Regions from separate parts of the Pseudomonas hormoni genome, predicted to be linked through region 2. Evidence: predicted binding sites of a transcription regulator. Region 2 holds the regulator's gene; each other region holds the start of a gene.
What was found. The regulator sigma-54, encoded in region 2, starts transcription at its own class of promoters, with help from an activator protein. The targets are predictions, from matches to a motif close to ANTGGCATNNANNTTGCTNT.
Positions count from the first base shown of each region.

Region 1: flgB (flagellar basal body rod protein FlgB) is a predicted target of sigma-54. The motif match lies at 2,030-2,049, and genes of this name have one in related genera.
Region 3: KJF94_RS22125 (pilin) is a predicted target of sigma-54. The motif match lies at 2,131-2,150, and genes of this name have one in related genera.

Region 1 covers NZ_CP075566.1:4,152,400-4,158,465, forward strand. Annotated here, with positions in the region: gene flgE (flagellar hook protein FlgE) at 1-363, opposite strand, end outside; gene flgD (flagellar hook assembly protein FlgD) at 395-1,117, opposite strand; gene flgC (flagellar basal body rod protein FlgC) at 1,133-1,576, opposite strand; gene flgB (flagellar basal body rod protein FlgB) at 1,580-1,987, opposite strand; gene cheR (protein-glutamate O-methyltransferase CheR) at 2,349-3,176, opposite strand; gene KJF94_RS19350 (chemotaxis protein CheV) at 3,223-4,155, opposite strand; gene flgA (flagellar basal body P-ring formation chaperone FlgA) at 4,237-4,998, shown strand; gene flgM (flagellar biosynthesis anti-sigma factor FlgM) at 5,163-5,489, shown strand; gene KJF94_RS19365 (flagella synthesis protein FlgN) at 5,538-6,005, shown strand.
Region 2 covers NZ_CP075566.1:252,534-258,599, forward strand. Annotated here, with positions in the region: partial or broken gene KJF94_RS01080 (ZIP family metal transporter) at 1-515, shown strand, start outside; gene KJF94_RS01085 (HPr family phosphocarrier protein) at 696-968, opposite strand; gene rapZ (RNase adapter RapZ) at 984-1,841, opposite strand; gene ptsN (PTS IIA-like nitrogen regulatory protein PtsN) at 1,844-2,308, opposite strand; gene hpf (ribosome hibernation-promoting factor, HPF/YfiA family) at 2,321-2,629, opposite strand; gene KJF94_RS01105 (RNA polymerase factor sigma-54) at 2,704-4,197, opposite strand; gene lptB (LPS export ABC transporter ATP-binding protein) at 4,382-5,107, opposite strand; gene lptA (lipopolysaccharide transport periplasmic protein LptA) at 5,107-5,655, opposite strand; gene lptC (LPS export ABC transporter periplasmic protein LptC) at 5,642-6,066, opposite strand, start outside.
Region 3 covers NZ_CP075566.1:4,752,431-4,758,496, reverse strand. Annotated here, with positions in the region: gene KJF94_RS22135 (type II secretion system F family protein) at 1-268, opposite strand, end outside; gene pilB (type IV-A pilus assembly ATPase PilB) at 271-1,971, opposite strand; gene KJF94_RS22125 (pilin) at 2,197-2,607, shown strand; gene KJF94_RS22120 (BON domain-containing protein) at 2,923-3,276, shown strand; gene KJF94_RS22115 (DUF2845 domain-containing protein) at 3,501-3,797, opposite strand; gene KJF94_RS22110 (DUF748 domain-containing protein) at 3,797-6,066, opposite strand, start outside.

The DNA.
Region 1 (6,066 bases), 2.6 Mb from region 2:
CGCAGAGCCATCGCTATTGGTGACGTAACCGTCCTTGTCGACCTTGAAGGTACCGGCACGGGTGTAGGACAGCGAGCCATTGTCGTTCAGCACGAAGAAGCCGGATCCGTTGATGCCCATGTCCAGCACGTTGCCGGTGTTGTTGACGTCACCCTGGGTGAACTGCTGGGAAACGTTGGCCAGGCGCACGCCGTTACCGACGACTTTGCTGCCGGAACCCAGCTTGGTGGCCGAGTAAACGTCTTCGAATTCCGCACGGGACGATTTGAAACCGGTGGTCGCGACGTTGGCGATGTTGTTGCCGGTCACGTCCAGTTGTTTGTTGGCTGCATAGAGACCGCTAAGGCCGATATTGAAAGACATATTCCACTCCTTTGTGCCGTGTTAGTCGGCTCTACATACCAATGGTTTGTACTTTGGACAGGGCAATGCTGCCCAGCCCGGCGAGGTTGAGCATCAACTCACCGCCGGTCTGGCTGATGGTCACGCTGTTGACGGTTGCCGGCAGGTACGTCACCAGCGAGGTCGCCTTGCCGTCGTAGGTCGCAGTAGCACCAAAGGTATAGGTACCCGCCTTGGCCACCTCGCCTGCATCGTTCTTGCCATCCCAGATGAAACTGGAAGTACCGGCTTTCTGGCTGCCCAGGTCGATGGTGCGGACAACCTTGCCATCGGCATCAGTGATCTTGACCTTGACCGGGTCCACCGACGCCGGTACGGCAATGGTGCCGTTGAAACTCTTGGAGGTATCGACCACGGCCTTGTCGCCCGGGGCAATGACCGAACGCCCGACCAGCGACGAAGCCTGCAAGGCCTGGGACGAGTTGTAGTTGCTGGCCAGGCCACTCACGGTGGTGTTGAGCGTGGTGATGCCTTCCAGGCTGCTGAACTGCGCCAACTGGGCAACGAACTCGCCGTTGTCCTGTGGCTCCAGCGGGTTCTGGTTCTTCAGCTGTGTCACCAGCAGTTGCATGAACGCGTCTTTGCCCAGGGCCTTTTTGCCGGTGGCGCTGTTCGTCGCGGACGCCAGGCCATCGGCACTGGTGCTGGTCTTGATCGAAGAGTTGGCCAGGATGTCTTTGAGGCTAAGGCCGCTGGTGGTATCGGTAACACTCATCTGAGTCGCCCCTTATCACTGACCGAGGGTCAGGACCTTCTGCATCATGGTTTTGGCGGTGTTCATCATTTCGGCGTTGGTCTGGAACGAACGACTCGCGGAAATCATGTCGGCCATTTCTTCCACCACGTTGACGTTCGGGTAGTAGACGTAGCCCTTGGCATCGGCCGCCGGATGGTTCGGTTCGTAGCGGGCTTCCAGATTGCTCTGGTCTTCCACAACGCCCAGCACTTGCACGCCCTGGCCTGCAGCGTCCTGGTTCTGGAACAGCGAATCGCTGCCGCCGCTCTGGCCACCCTGGAACATGGTGGCGAACACCGGGTGACGGGCGCGGTAGGTCTGGTCGATGCTCGACGAGACGGTTTCGGCGTTGGCGATGTTCGAGGCAACGGTGTTCAAGCGCGTGGTTTGCGCACTCATGCCGCTACCGGCAATGTTGAAAACACTGGCTAGAGACATGACTTACTCTCCACGCAGGGCTGAAATCAACCCTTTGAATTTGCTGTTGAGCAGGGTGAAGCTGGCCTGGAAGTTGACCGCGTTTTCCGCGTAGTTCGACTGTTCCAGCTGAGCGTCCACGGTGTTCTGGTCGATCGACGGTTGCATCGGCGTGCGATACAGCAGCGACTCGTCGCCATTGCCCAGGCCTTCGGCTTCGATATGACGGTTGTTGGTCATGTTCAAGGCAAAGGTGCCGTTCTTGGTTTTCTCGCTCTGCTCGGCGAGCACTTTCGAGAAGTCCAGATCCCGAGCCTTGTAGTTCGGGGTGTCGGCGTTGGCGATGTTGTTGGCCAGGACTTCGGCACGCTGAGCGCGGAAGCCCAGGGCTTGTTCGTGGATACCGAGCGCTTTATCGAAGCTGATGCTCATGTCGGGAAACCTTCGGGTGACCTGATTTTTCGTACGATGAACATAGCAAGCGGCGTGCCAATTCAAAAAACCCCATAAACCGGGGCTTTGCGGGCAGGGGCAAGGCGGCAATGCCAGAAAAGCGGCAACGGGTTTCCGCCGTCTGCCGCTTTTCTGCCGCTTTCTCACGGGCAACACCGATCAACTGTAGGAGCGAGGCTTGCCCGCGAAGGCGGTGTGTCTGACGGCATCATCATTGCCTGACCCACCGCCTTCGCGGGCAAGCCTCGCTCCTACAGGAGTTGCGGCGCTCGTGGGAAATCATCAAGCATAAAAAAACGGGAGCCTCTGAGGACTCCCGTTTTCTGATGCCGCCGATCAATCACTTCGCCTGGTAAATAATCCCCGGGCTGCACTGGACCATCTGGTAATGGTCCGGCAAACCGTTCAGCGCTTCGGACGCGCCGAGGAACAGATAACCGCCCGGCTTCAGCGTGCTGTGGATGCGCAACAGAATGTCCTTCTTCACCTCGGCGGAGAAGTAGATCAGTACGTTGCGGCAGAACACGATGTCGAACTTGCCGAGACTCGCGTAGCTGTCCAGCAGGTTGAACGAGCGAAACTCCACCCGGCTCTTGATCGGCGCCTTGATCGCCCAGCGTCCCGGCCCTTTCGGGTCGAAGTAACGCTGCAGGCGCTCGGGCGACAGACCGCGACCGATGGCCAGGCTGTCGTACTCGCCGGTCTTGCAGTTGGTCAGCATGGTGCCGGACAAATCAGTGGCGACGATCTGCACGCCCATCTTCAACTGGCCCATGTTGACCCGCTCGAACTCGTCGATGGACATCGACAGCGAATACGGTTCCTGCCCCGACGAGCACGCCGCCGACCAGATCCGCAGACGCTGGCCGGGAGCTGCCTTGATTGCTTCGGGCAGTACCTTGTTCTTCAAGACTTCAAACGGATAGGTGTCACGAAACCACAGGGTTTCGTTGGTCGTCATGGCATCGACCACCATCTCGCGCAAACCGCTGCGAGGCTGGGTCTGAATGCGCTGGACCAGCTCACCCAGGGACTTGATGCCTTGCTGTTCCATCAGTTTGTTGAGACGGCTCGAGACCAGGTACTGCTTGTTTTCACCGAGCAAAATGCCACAGGCTTTTTCCAGGAAGACCCGGAACTGTTCGAAATCCAAATTACCCGTAGACAAAGATGCCGCCTCTTAAATCGTATTAACCACCAAGGGCAGAAGGCCCCTAGCTGATGTCTGCTGCTTTGATCCGGTCAACTACCCGGGATGCCAGGTCATCAGGACGGAACTTGGCCAGGAAGTCATCGGCACCGACTTTCTTGACCATCGCCTGATTGAACACACCCGACAACGAAGTATGCAGGATGATATGAAGCTTTTGCATGCGAGGGTCGTTGCGGATCTCGGCCGTCAGGGTGTACCCGTCCATCTCCGGCATCTCGATGTCGGAAATCATCATCAGGAACTCTTCTTCCGGCTTCTTGCCCTCGTCGACCAGCTTGCGCAGGTAATCCAGCGCTTGCCGTCCGTCGTTCAACGCCACCACTTCGACACCGACCGTCTGCAGGCAACGCGTGACCTGCTTGCGCGCCACCGACGAGTCATCGACCGTCAGCACCCGCAGCGACAGCGCCTTGTGCTGGGTCTCGACATCGACCACACCGACGGAAATCGCTTCCGGTGTCGGCGCCACTTCTGCCAGGACCTTCTCGACGTCGATGATTTCGACTAACTGATTGTCGACCCGAGTCACAGCCGTCAGGTAATGATCGCGTCCGGTGCCCTTGGGAGGCGGATGAATCTCCTCCCAGTTCATGTTGACGATGCGTTCCACCGAGCGCACCAGGAAACCCTGGGTCTTGGTGTTGTATTCCGTGATGATCACGAAGGGATTGCTTTGATCTTTCAGCGCCCCGGAACCGGTCGCCATTGCCAGATCAAGGATCGGAATGGTCGCCCCCCGGATATTTGCCACACCGCACACGACAGGACTGGACTTGGGCATCAAGGTCAGCTTGGGGCATTGCAGCACCTCGCGAACCTTGAACACGTTGATCCCGTACAGCTGCTGGCCGTCGAGACGGAACAACAACAGCTCCAGGCGATTCTGCCCTACCAGTTGCGTGCGCTGGTTTACCGAATCCATTACACCAGCCATGCCCAGACTCCTACACCAACGCTAAGTGTGTTGCGACGCACATTCATCACTAAACGGCACGGCGCTTGCTTTTTAACTCTTATGAACACAGAACCGACATTTTTCCGACGCCTGACATCACCCTTCCGCAGACTGCTCTGGGCGATGTCGGCCGTTTGCCTGTTCAACGCTGGCAGCCCTGCCCTTGCTGACGCGGTTACCTTGCCTGACATGCTTATCGGCGTCACCCAGGGCTTTCTTGAATTCACCGTAGAAGACTATCTGGCGACCAGTCAAACGGAAGGTCGCTACGAAATCCAGGTCAACCAGCTCGATCCGCGACTGCGCATGCCCATGTGCGACAAGGAATTGACAGCCAGCCTCGAGAGCCCGGCCAAGCCATTGGGCCGGGTCACGGTCAAGGTTCGCTGCGAGGGAACCTCCCCCTGGACGGTGTTCGTACCCGCTCAAGTCCGCCTGTTTCGCGACGTCGTGACCACCACCCGCCCCCTGCGCCGCGCCGACATTGTCGAGCCCGCTGACGTGCTCCTGCGCGAACGTGATATCAGCCTGATCAACCAGGGTTACCTGACGACCCTCGAACAGGCGATCGGCCAGCGACTTACCCGACCAATGGTCGCCGATCAGGTGATTACCCTCGTTCACCTCGAACAGGCGGAAGTCATTCGCAAGGGTGATCAGGTGGTCATTACCGCCCACAGTGGTACGCTCAGCGTGCGAATGCCCGGCGAAGCGCTGTCCAACGGCGGTATGAGCGAGCAGATTCGCGTGAAAAACCTCAACTCCAAGCGGGTCATCAAGGCGCAAGTCACTGCGCCGGGCCAGGTGGAAGTGTCTATGTAGGCACCCTTTCCTGAAGAAGTGGCGTTGCCCGAGGCTGTTCCCTAAACTGTGCCGCATGCAGAAGAAGTGCTGGCGCATGCAGGCTCATTGATAAATGGGTCTAAAGTTTTCACAGGGAGAGCCGAAAACATGGCAAGCGTCCAAATACTCAGAGGTTTTTTACCATGGTCATCGATTTCAGCCGTTTGAACAGCTCCTCGTCACTTACGGGCAGTACACGTACCAGCGTTGCCAAGGAAACTGCCGAAGCCGGCAAATCCGCGCCGCTGAATACCCCGGCCGAACAGGCCAGTACCGTCAAAAGCGGGGAATCGGTACACCTCAGCAATGAGGCTCAACAGTTGCAACAGGTCACTGACAAGCTGCGCGATCAGCCTGCCGTCGACAAAGCCCGCGTGGCCGAGTTGAAAGCAGCGATTGCCGATGGCAGCTACAAAGTCGACAGCAACCGTGTAGCCAGCAAACTGCTCAACTTCGAAGCCCAGCGCTAGGCCACGGCCCGCGCCAGGCTTTTGGACGCTTAAAACCCAAGGCCAGCCATGCACGACACTAACTTACTGCAACTGATCACCGACGACTTTGCTCCAGCGCAACACTTGCTGGAGTTACTGCAAACCGAGTCTATCGCCTTGCACGGTCGTGACATGCCACTGCTCGAAGATATTCTGGCGCAGAAACAGGCATTGATCATTCTGCTCGAACAGCATGGCCGCAAGCGCAGTGAAATCCTCGCCAGCCTCAATCTGCCGGTCAATCGCAACGGTCTGGAGCAACTGGCCAGCCATTCGAGCATCGGCGAAGAGTTGCTGGCGCAGAGCGATGTGCTGACCGACCTTCTGGCTCAATGCCAGGCGGCGAACGTCAATAATGGCCAGTCGATCCTGGTCCAGCAGGCCGCCACGGCCAACCAGCTGAAAATCCTTACCGGCGGCGAACCGCCTGCCCTTTATGATGCCCGCGGATCAACCGCCAAGCTTGCGAAGCCACGCCCGCTCAGTCAGGCTTGAGCCTTCAAATGACCACGCCCTATCAAGACTCGCAACATGCTGGCAATATGCTAGCCAGCCG
Region 2 (6,066 bases):
GGCTGTTTCTGGTGGATCGAAAGGTGTCTGGCGCATCGCCGGAAATGCTCGTCGGTACGCTGGAACGGCCGGTCATTCCGCCACGGATCTGGTTGTTCGTGTTTGCCATCATCGCCCACAACATTCCAGAAGGCATGGCGGTCGGTGTCTCGGCGGGCGGCGGCATGCCCGACGCCGACAGTCTGGCCATGGGCATTGCCTTGCAGGATGTGCCGGAAGGACTGGTGATTGCGTTGGTGTTGGCCGGGGCAGGGATGTCGCGGGTCAAGGCGTTCCTGATCGGTGCGGCGTCAGGGTTGGTCGAACCGGTCTTTGCGCTGTTGTGCGCCTGGCTGGTGAGCCTGGCCGAGTTGCTCTTGCCGCTAGGCCTGGCACTGGCGGCCGGGGCCATGTTGTTGGTGGTGACGCATGAAGTCATTCCCGAGTCGCGCCGCCATGGTCACGACAAGCTGGCTAGCCTTGGGCTACTGATCGGGTTTTGTTTGATGATGGTGATGGATACCGCGTTGGCTTGAAGGGACTGTTGCACAGACGCTCTTGTGGGCGAGGGAGCTTGCTCCCGCCCGGCTGCGCAGCAGTCGTGAAATCAGCGGATGCGGTATATCTGAAATGTTGCGATGGCAGGTTTCAGGGCCGCTTCGCAGCCCAGCGGGAGCAAGCTCCCTCGCCACAGGCGCCCGCTCGCCGGGATGAGGTTATTCGCCTTCGTCGAAGAAGTTGTTGATCAACGCCACCAGCGCATCCATCGCTTCCTGTTCCTGCTCACCTTCCGTACTCAGATGGATTTTGGTGCCTTTGCCGGCAGCCAGCATCATCATGGCCATGATGCTTTTGCCGTCGACCATGGACTGCGGCGTGCGCCCGGCTCTGATCTGGCAAGGGAACTGACCGGCCACGCCGACGAATTTGGCAGAAGCGCGGGCATGCAGGCCCAGCTTGTTGATGATTTCGATTTCCAGAGCAGGCATCGCGATGTGAATCCTTTAGCTGAGGTCGCGGTGGCGGACCTGGACGTTCTTCAGGGATTTTTGCAGGGCCTGACCCAGACGTTCGGTCAGGTAGACGGAGCGGTGATGCCCGCCTGTGCAGCCAATGGCAATGGTGACATAAGCACGGTTGCTGGCGGCAAAGCGGGGCAGCCATTTGAGCAGGTACGTGGAGATGTCCTGGAACATCTCCTCGACGTCCGGCTGGGCCGCCAGGTACTCGGCAACCGGTAGATCAAGCCCGGACTGATCGCGTAGCTCCGGCTTCCAATAGGGGTTCGGCAGGCAGCGCACGTCGAACACCAGATCGGCGTCCACTGGCATGCCGCGCTTGAATCCAAAAGACTCCACCAGGAACGCAGTGCCGGGTTCGGGCTGGTTCAGCAGGCGCAACTTGATGGTATCGCGCAGCTGATACAGGTTCAGGTTCGTGGTGTTGACCTTGAGATCGGCGAGGTCGGCAATTGGCCCGAGCAGGCTGGTTTCATCGTTGATCGCCTCGGCCAGCGAGCGATTGGCGCTGCTTAGCGGGTGACGACGGCGGGTTTCCGAAAAGCGCTTGAGCAAGGTTTCTTCGTCGGCATCCAGATACAGGACATCGCACTGGATATGCCGGCTGCGGACTTCTGCGAGCAGTTCCGGAAAACGGGTCAGGTGACTCGGCAAGTTGCGTGCGTCGATGGAGACGGCAACCAGCGGCTGCGCGAGCTCAGTATGAATCAACGCACGTTCGGCCAGTTCCGGCAGCAACCCGGCGGGCAGGTTGTCGATGCAGTAATAGCCGTTGTCCTCGAGAACATCGAGTGCGGTACTTTTACCTGAGCCGGAACGGCCACTGACGATGATCAAGCGCATGATTAGTGCCCGTTTTGCTCGTCCAGGACAACCTGATACAAGGCTTCATTGCTCGCGGCGCTACGCAGGCGATCACGGACTTCCTTGCGATCAAGCATGCTTGCGATCTGGCGGAGCAATTCAAGGTGCGCATCGGTAGCCGCTTCCGGGACCAGCAGAACGAACAGCAGGTCAACCGGGGCGCCGTCGATGGCGTCAAAATCGATGGGAGCGTCCAGGTGCATCAAGGCACTGATGGGCGAGGTGCAACCTTTCAGCCGACAGTGGGGGATAGCGATGCCGTTACCAAAACCGGTCGAGCCAAGTTTTTCACGGGCAATCAAAGCCTCGAAGACATCTTGCATCTCCAGAGCCGGCACTTCGCGGGCGATCAGATTGGCAATTTGCTCGAGGGCTTTCTTTTTGCTGCCGCCCGGCACGTTCACGAGGGAACGGCCGGGGGTCAGGATGCTTTCAAGTCGGATCATGGGTTGGGAGTGTTAACGACCGGTCGCGCCCTGGAGGAGGCTTTGGGTCTTTTCCTTATGCTTTTTGAGTTGTTTATCCAGCTTGTCGGTCAGCGCGTCGATCGCCGCGTACATGTCGGTATGTTCCGCGTTTGCGACCACTTCATTGCCGGGAATATGCAGCGTGGCTTCGATTTTCTGCTTCAGCTTCTCGACCGTCATCGTGACTTGCACGTTGGTGATCTTGTCGAAATGCCGCTCTAATCGTTCGAGTTTTTCGCCGATGTAGGTGCGAAGAGGTTCGGTCACTTCCAGTTGGTGTCCACTGATGTTGACTTGCATACAGCTTCTCCTTCGTTGCCAGTGCATAAAGCGGTAGATCAGATGATCTACCACTGGAACGCTGTGGCGTGGCTCTACATCAACCGCTTGCGTTCGCTCGAAGGCGCGATCCCGAGGGATTCGCGGTACTTGGCGACGGTGCGGCGAGCCACCTGAATGCCTTGTGCCTCCAGTAAACCAGCGATCTTGCTGTCACTCAACGGCTTTTTCTGATTTTCCGCAGCAACCAGTTTTTTGATGATCGCGCGGATCGCCGTGGACGAGCATTCGCCGCCTTCGGAGGTGCTGACATGGCTGGAGAAAAAGTATTTCAGCTCATATATGCCCCGAGGGGTATGCATGAATTTTTGCGTGGTCACCCGGGAAATCGTTGATTCGTGCATGCCCACCGCTTCGGCGATGTCATGCAGCACCAACGGTTTCATCGCTTCGTCGCCGTATTCCAGAAAACCGCGTTGATGCTCGACGATCTGGGTGGCAACTTTCATCAGGGTTTCGTTACGGCTTTGCAGGCTCTTGATGAACCAGCGAGCCTCTTGCAACTGATTGCGCATGAAGGTGTTGTCGGCGCTGGTGTCGGCGCGGCGCACGAAACCGGCGTATTGGGCGTTGACCCGCAGCCGCGGTACCGATTCCTGATTCAGTTCTACCAGCCAGCGCTCGTTGTCCTTGCGCACGATCACGTCGGGAACGACGTATTCGGCTTCACTGGACTCGATCTGCGAGCCAGGGCGTGGGTTGAGGCTCTGTACCAGTTCGATGACCTGGCGCAGTTCATCTTCCTTGAGCTTCATGCGGCGCATCAGCTGGCTGTAGTCGCGGCTGCCGAGCAAGTCGATGTAGTCGGTGACCAGGCGCTTGGCCTCGGCCAGCCAGGGTGTCTTGGCGGGCAGCTGGCGCAATTGCAGCAGCAGGCATTCGCCGAGGTTGCGGGCGCCGATGCCCGCCGGTTCGAATTGCTGGATGCGATGCAGGACGGCTTCGATCTCGTCCAGTTCGATGTCGAGTTCCGGATCGAAGGCTTCGAGGATTTCCTCGAGAGTTTCGTCCAGGTAGCCCTGATTGTTGATGCAATCGATCAGGGTCACGGCGATCAGGCGATCGGTGTCGGACATTGGCGCCAGGTTCAGTTGCCATAACAGATGGCTTTGCAGACTTTCACCGGCCGATGTGCGGGTGGTGAAATCCCACTCGTCGTCATCGTTGCTCGGCAGGCTGCTGGCGCTGGTCTGGTAGACGTCTTCCCATGCAGTGTCGACGGGCAGTTCGTTGGGAATGCGCTCGTTCCAGTCGCCCTCATCGAGGTTGTCCACCGTCGGGGCGGTTTCCTGGTAGGAGGGTTCTGAGACGTCGGCGTTGGGTTGCTGTTCGGCTTTGTCGGCCAAGGGGTCGGCGTTATCGAAGTCGTCGCCTTCTTCCTGGCGTTCGAGCATCGGATTGGACTCCAGGGCCTCCTGGATTTCCTGTTGCAGGTCCAGGGTCGACAATTGGAGCAGGCGGATGGCCTGTTGCAGCTGCGGTGTCATCGTCAGCTGCTGGCCCATTCTCAAGACTAGCGATGGTTTCATGGCAGGGGCTAAACACCTTATTCGCCGGCGCACATGCGCCATCCACTACAGGGCGCCGAAGCGCCAAACATAAGCAAATTATATGCCCGAAACTGCAGCGTTTGCCTAGAGCGCTGTAACAATAAAAAAGTATTGATTTTTTATCGAGACAAACGCTCGGACAACCAGCCAGACACCTCAGCGCTTACAGGCGGAACTCATGGCCCAGATAAACTTCTTTCACGAGGTCATTGGCCAGGATCGTGGCAGAGTCACCTTCGGCGATCAGCTGGCCATCGTTGACGATGTAGGCGGTTTCGCAGATATCCAGGGTTTCACGGACGTTGTGATCGGTGATCAGCACGCCAATGCCCTTGGCCTTGAGGTGGTAGATAATCTGCTTGATATCGCCCACCGAAATCGGGTCTACACCGGCGAAGGGTTCGTCGAGGAGGATGAATTTCGGGTTGGTTGCCAGTGCCCGGGCGATTTCCACACGGCGGCGTTCGCCACCGGACAGGCTCATGCCGAGGTTGTCGCGGATGTGGCTGATGTGGAATTCCTGCAGCAGGCTTTCCAGCTCTTTGCGACGATCGGCCTTGTCGAGTTCCTTGCGGGTCTCGAGGATCGCCATGATGTTGTCGGCGACCGAGAGTTTGCGGAAGATCGACGCTTCTTGCGGAAGATAGCCGATACCGGCCTTCGCACGACCGTGCATCGGCTGGTGGCTGACGTCCAGATCGTCGATCAGGACGCGACCCTGATCGGCCTGAACCAGGCCGACGATCATGTAGAAGCAGGTGGTCTTGCCGGCGCCGTTAGGACCAAGCAGGCCGACGATCTGACCGCTGTCGATGGACAGGCTGACGTCGCGCACGACCTGACGGCTCTTGTAGCTCTTGGCCAGATGCTGAGCTTTCAGAGTTGCCATTACGGGGCCTTTTGCTCTTCGGTTTTCTTTTTCGGCTGGATCACCATGTCGATGCGCGGACGCGACTCGGTCACGTTGGTGCCTGTGGCACGGCCGGCGCTGGCGAGCTTTTTGTTGGTGTCGTAGACGATTTTCTCGCCTTGGGTAACGTTGCCGTCCTTGTCGATGACTTTGGCGCGATCGATCAGCACGACGCGGTCTTGCGAGGCGTGGTATTGGATGGTGACTCCGTAGCCCTGAACCGGCTTGGTGTCGCCAGCGGTCTGCAGCTGCTCGAAGTAGGCCAGGTTGCCCACCGAAGTCACCACGTCAATGTCGCCCGCAGCAGTTCGAGTGATGGTCACAGTATTGCCTTTAACGATCATCGAACCCTGGGTAATGATCACGTCACCTTTGTAGGTGGCAATACCATTCTTGTCGTCCAGCTGGGCATCGTCGGCCTGGATGCGGATAGGCTGCTGTTGATCGTTCGGCAGAGCCCAGGCGCTCACGCTTCCCAGTGCTGCGCCCAGACCGAGCAAAATAGGGAGAGTTTTAACGAGCCTCATACTGTCCTCTTACGTTCGATAGCAGGTGTATCCTGCTTTCTTTCAAATACGCTTTCATTCCCTTGCCAGTCGAGACACCACCAGCGCCGTCGATTCTAACGGGTTGATCGGTCTGCGCATATTGCTGTTGCGGGAACACTGTCATGCGGGTGGTGGTAATCAGGGTCTTGCGGTTTTTCTCGTCGAAACGCGTGATGCGCACCGAGTCGATCAGCTCGACCTGGGTGCCATCCGAATTGACTTCGCCGTGTTCGCTCTGGACGTGCCAGGGGAATTGGGTGCCGCGGAACAGGTTCAGGTCCGGGTTGGTCAGCAGCGTCACTTCGGTCGCCTTCAGGTGTTCAACCTTGTCGGACGTCATTTCGTACTGCAGCTTGCCGTCTGGCAGGTACTGCACGCTGTGGGCGTTGA
Region 3 (6,066 bases), 2.0 Mb from region 2:
CGAACGACTGCAACAGCGGCACACCGGCTTTCATCATGGTCGCCATCTGCCGGGTGAACAGGGCAATGTCATGCGCCTTGATGCGTTGGCCGAGGCTGAGAATCGATGCGGATTTCTTGCGCACCTTACCGGGGTTGATGCCTTGCTTGCGCAATTGCGCCTTGATCAACGCCGGGTTCTGACCGGTGAGTTCGCCGGTCATTTTCGTGCCTTTTTTATCGGTGCCTTCCCAGGCGTACACACTGATTTTCGCTGCTTTGACCGCCATGTTCAGTCCTTGGTGACCCGGTTGATTTCTTCAAGGCTGGTGATGCCCTGCATGGCCTTGATCAGCCCGGAAGTACGCAGATCGTTGAAGCCGTCCTTGCGCATCTGGATATCGATTTCCAGCGAATTGCCTTCGGCCATGATCAGTCGTTGCAGGTCTGGTGTGTTCTTCACCACTTCATAAATCCCCACGCGCCCCTTGTAGCCAACATTGCACTGGTCGCAACCGACCGGTTCATAGATCGTGAACGAGCCAATGCGTTCCTCGGGGAAGCCTTCCTTGATCAATGCCTCGCGGGGAATATCGATGGGTTTCTTGCAATGGCTGCACAGTTTGCGCGCCAGGCGCTGGGCGATGATCAGGCTGACCGAAGTGGCGATGTTGAATCCCTGAATCCCCATGTTGTGCAGGCGGGTCAGGGTTTCCGCCGCGCTGTTGGTGTGCAGGGTCGATAGCACCAGGTGCCCGGTCTGGGCGGCCTTGATAGCAATTTCGGCGGTTTCCAGATCGCGAATTTCGCCGACCATGATCACGTCCGGGTCCTGGCGCAAAAACGAGCGCAGTGCCTGGGCAAAACCCAGTCCTTGCTTGGGATTGACGTTGACCTGGTTGATGCCTTCCATGTTGATCTCCACCGGGTCTTCGGCGGTGGAGATATTGATGTCCACAGTGTTGAGAATATTCAGCCCGGTATAGAGCGACACGGTCTTGCCCGAACCGGTGGGGCCGGTCACCAGAATCATCCCTTGCGGCTGCTTCAACGCGGCCATGTACAGATCTTTCTGGTCCGACTCGTAGCCAAGGGCGTCGATGCCCATTTGGGCGCTGGACGGGTCGAGGATCCGGATCACCACTTTCTCGCCCCACAGGGTCGGCAGGGTATTGACCCGGAAGTCGATGGACTTGCTCTTGGACAGGCGCATCTTGATCCGCCCGTCCTGCGGTTTGCGTCGCTCGGAGATGTCGAGGCTGGCCATGACTTTCAGGCGCGCAGCGATGCGGTTGGCCAGTTGAATCGGTGGCTTGGCGACTTCACGCAGCATGCCGTCGGTGCGCATCCGCACGCGGTAGGTTTTCTCGTAGGGTTCGAAGTGCAGGTCGGATGAGCCGCTCTTGATCGCGTCGAGCAACATCTTGTGGACAAAGCGCACCACCGGCGCGTCGTCGGCGTCTTGCCCGGCGATGGCGTCCTGGTTGTGGCCATCGATCGAATCGATGTCGACGCCATCGAGGTCGACGTCGGCCATGTCTTCCAGGCCGGTACTGTGGCTGTCGAAAAATTTCTCGATGGCGTCGCTGAGCTTGTCGTCCTCCACCAGGATGGCTTCGGTATTCAGCCCGGTGCTGAACTGGATGTCATTGATGGCTTGATGATTGGTCGGGTCGGAAACGCCCACGAACAACTTGTTGCCGCGCCGCCAGAGGGGCAGGGCGTGGTGCTGACGGAGCAGTTTCTCGCTGACCAGTCCCTTGGGCTGGGCCTCCTTGTTCAGGCAGTTGAGGTCCAGCAAGGCTATGCCAAAGTGTTCCGATGCGATCTCGGCAATCTGGCGGCTTTGCACCAGTTTGTTCTGCACCAGGTACGTGACCAGGGAGATGCGATTGCGAAGGGACTGCTGATACGCCTGTTGCGCGCTTTTATCAGTGAGCAGTTCGGCCAGCACCAATTGCTTGGCCAGACCGCTAAGGGCGATGTCATTCATTGGGATACCGGACTCAGACAGTTCATGACTTATAGCCTAGTCAAACGGAGGAACCTAACCAGCGCTGCTCAGGTGACAAAAAGTGTCAGATAGTGCGGATTCTGGGGGTAGGAAAGGGCTTGGTGTTGGCCTCGTGCCCCCATAACTGGGGGCGAAGGGCTTGGCATGGGCTGTGCTGTGGCTAGTTCAGATCATGAGATTTCGACTCATGCATGGAGCTTGTCTATGAATACTCAAAAAGGTTTTACCCTGATCGAGCTGTTGATCGTGGTGGCGATCATCGGGATTCTGGCGTCGGTTGCGCTGCCGCAGTATTCGAAGTATCAGTCGCGGGCGAAGGTCACCGCCGGTCTTGCTGAAATATCGGCATTGAAGGTCCCCTACGAAGACATTATGAATCAAGGCACCACCCCCACCCTCGCTCTGCTCGGCGTTAGCGCGACCACAGGCAATTGCACGATTGCGGTGGCGGGCACCATCACTACTGGTGTTGGCAGTATTGGCTGCACGATCCTCAATGCAAACGGTCAGGTGGCCGGCAAGACCATAACGCTTTCGCGGGCGCTGGCCGGTGGCTGGACTTGTAAATCGACCGTACCCAAAGAGTACGCGCCTAACGGTTGCCCTGGCGTCTGAATTCCAAGTCTGTTCCATGCCCCGCGTTTCACGACGCGGGGCATTTTTTTTGTTCGCCGTTCGGGGCAAATTGGAGTAATTGAGAAAACTTCCAATAATTCATGGCCTTAGGCCTGTGCTAAAACCCGCAACTTGCATGTACATAATTCCGAAGTCATGCATTTTGCATGATTCCGAAAATTAGCCTTTTCCATAACATACTGATTTATAAGGATTTATCATCCACCTAAAAGTTGGCACAGCGTTCGCAATATCTCTGGTAACCCTGCTGACAAGACACGCAGCAGACTTTCTAGAAAAACAGGAGTTACTCGTATGAAGAAGTTCGCTATCGCTGCCGCTGCTGCTACCGCTCTGACCCTGACCATGGCCAACGCTGCATTTGCACAGACCCAAGTCACCCAAGCGCCAATGACCCTGGCTGCCGGAGAAGTGACCAAGGCCAAGGAAGCTACCTCCGATACCTGGATCACCACCAAAGTCAAAAGTGACCTGGTTACCGAAAAAGGCATTCCTGGTACCGACATCAAAGTCGAAACCAACAAAGGTGTTGTATCCCTGTCGTCTACCGTCGCGGTGACTGACGCTCAGAAAGCCACTGCTGTGGCCATCACCAAGAAAATCAAAGGCGTCAAAGCGGTCTCCGCTGACGGCCTGAAAGCCGAGTAAGGCAAGACTTCTCGCCTGGACCGGGAGAAGACGCGGTAGACGAGCCGAGTCATACGTCTGCCGCCACTTGAGAGTTCATGCGACGGCCACAAGGATGTGGCCATTACAGGCCCCGGACATTCGTGTTTGGGGCCTGTTCTATTGTGGGCACCGCAAAATCAAAAAGTGTGGGAGCGAGACCGGCTTGCCGGTCTCGCTCCCACACTTTTGGTTTTGTATTGGGTTCAATTACCGCGCTTGCTGGTGATCTGCTTCAACCGATTCCCTTCAAACCGCAGGTACTGATACATCCCGCCGCTAGGCCCGTAGGTCCATTCCTCGACCTGGAATTCTTCCCGCCGATTGGCACTGCGCTTGTAGCCCAACAGATCGCGGCTGACCGGTTCACCGCACTTCTGCAGCACCTCGCTGGACCTGTCCCCGACGCTGACCAACTGACTGCCGCAGCGCAGGGTATCGGCGGCCGAAGCCTGACTGGCCGCCAGTGCCAGCGCCAGGCCGAACAGCAATTGTCTGATCATCATTCGGCGTCCAGATGCAGTGGTGTCACCACCTTACCGTCACTTTCCGGTTCGCCGAGGCTGGCGTCGATGAAATATACGCGCTCATCGGCCAACTGACCCTTGTCGACCAGATAATCCTTGATGCTGCTGGCGCGATCCTGGCCGAGTTGGCGCAACAGCACGTCGCTGGTACTCCAGAACTTGATCACGTCCGCGCGCATTTTCACGGTGCGTTCTTCCTTGCCCAGATCCTTCCATTCGGCGGGCGGCTGGGTTTTCAGGCGAGTGCGGTAGATGCCTTCCAGCAGCGGGTCTTTCTCGCCGTCCGGTACTTGCAGCAACGAGGCTTGCGCCGGCACCTTGTCGCCGCGCCGCTGGAGCATTTTGTAGTAGTTGTACTGGTATTCCCGTTCCAGGCGTTGCTCGGCGATCAGCGGGCCATCGCTCTTGGCGGCAGCGGTGCCTTCGATTTCCAGGCGCAGGGCCGGGCGTTCCTTGAGGGCCTGGGACAGCTTGACCAAGGAACCCTCGGCCTCCTTGCTCAGGTCGCTTGAGCCCGGCGCGAACGACACGGTGCCCAGGTCTTCCGAACCACCGCCACTGACCAGTCCGCCGATCATTTTGAACGGCGCAGCGGCGGCCTTGACGATCAGGTTGCGCAGGGTCTGCCAGACAATCGGCATAACGCTGAACTGTGGATTGTTGAGGTCGCCGGTGACCGGCAGTTCGATGGAGATCTTGCCGTCGACGTCCTTGAGCAGGGCAATCGCCAGTTTCAACGGCAGGCTGACTGCGTCCGGGCTGTCGACCTTTTCACCGAGCTGCAACTGCTCGACCACCACTTTGTTTTCAGCCTTGAGCTGACCTTTGGTGATCAGGTAATGCAAGTCGAGATTGAGCCGGCCCTTGCGGATTCGGTAGCCGGCGAACTTGCCGGAGTAGGGCGTCAGCGTGGTCAGTTCCACCCGTTTGAAACTGGTGGCGATGTCGAGGCTGGCCATCGGATCGAACGGATTGACCGAACCCTTGATGGTCACCGGTGCATAACGATCGACCTTACCTTTGATATCCACGGTCGCCGGTTTCGCCTGACGGCTGTCGATGGTGCCGATCTGGCCGTTGAGTTGTTGCACGGCGGTAGCGAAATTCGGGGTCAAACTGAAGTCGGCAAAGTTGGCCGAGCCGTCATTGATGGCAATGCCACCGATATGGATGCCCAGCGGTTTGTCCTTGCTGGCGGCCGGTTTGGCGGCGGCCGTTTTGGCACCGGAGTCAGGCGGCTGGGGGATCAGCAGGTCATCGACGTTGGTGGTGCGGTCATCGTTGATCATGAAGCGCACATAGGGTTGGAACAGGTTGATCCTGTCGATCGACAGGCTGTCGCCGTGTTGATAATTCAAGCCTTCGAGCACCACCTGCTGCCATTTGAGGAAGTCGCGGGTTTTCAGGGTGTCGAGGGTGTGCAGTTGATCGATCTGCGCGCGTCCTGTCACGCTGAGCGCCAGCGGCTCGGTGCTTTTCAGGTTGACCGCCAGGTCGCTGCCAAGCATGCCGCTGCGCAGTTCGAGGCGAATGAACGGGTTGATGTAGGACTGGGCAACCCGCAGGTCGATGTCCTTGGTCTGCACGTTGAGTCTGGCGCTGACCGGGGCCAGATTGACCTCGCCATCCGCGGTGATCTTGCCTTGCTTGCCTACGCCGGTGTCGAGCTTGAGGGTAAAGGGCGATCCATTGAGACTGTCGAAATTCTGCAGGTCCAGGTTCAGCGGGTTCAGGTCCAGCGTCACGGCGGGTTGCGCTTTTCGATCGGCCAGGTGCACCTGGTAATCGCGCAGTTGCACGTCTTTGAGCAACACCTGCCAAGGCTTGCTTGGCGCGGCAGGGGTTTTCGGCGAGTCGGCTGCTGCTGGCGTGCTGACGGGTTCGGCTTTGGCTTTCGCGGCTTCCTTGGACGGTTGGCTGGCGAACAGCTTCTGCCAGTCGAGTTGGCCGTCAGCTTCAAGCGCCGCCCAGGTTTCCAATTTATTGCTGCGGATTTTACCAACCACTACTTGCTGTTTGGCCAGGTCCACCGTGGTGTCGGTGATGTCCAGTCGCGCGAGCTTCGCCAGCGGTCGACCGTCCGGGGCGTTGATGGCGAAAGGCGCCACGCTGACCGCGACGTTGCTCAGCAGCAGTTCGGTTTCCTTGGACAGATTGAGTTTGTAGTCGGTGCTCAGGTTCAGCACGCCGTTTTCCAGCACCAGCGGCAGCGCGTCACGCACATAGGGCCAAAAGGCTTTCATCT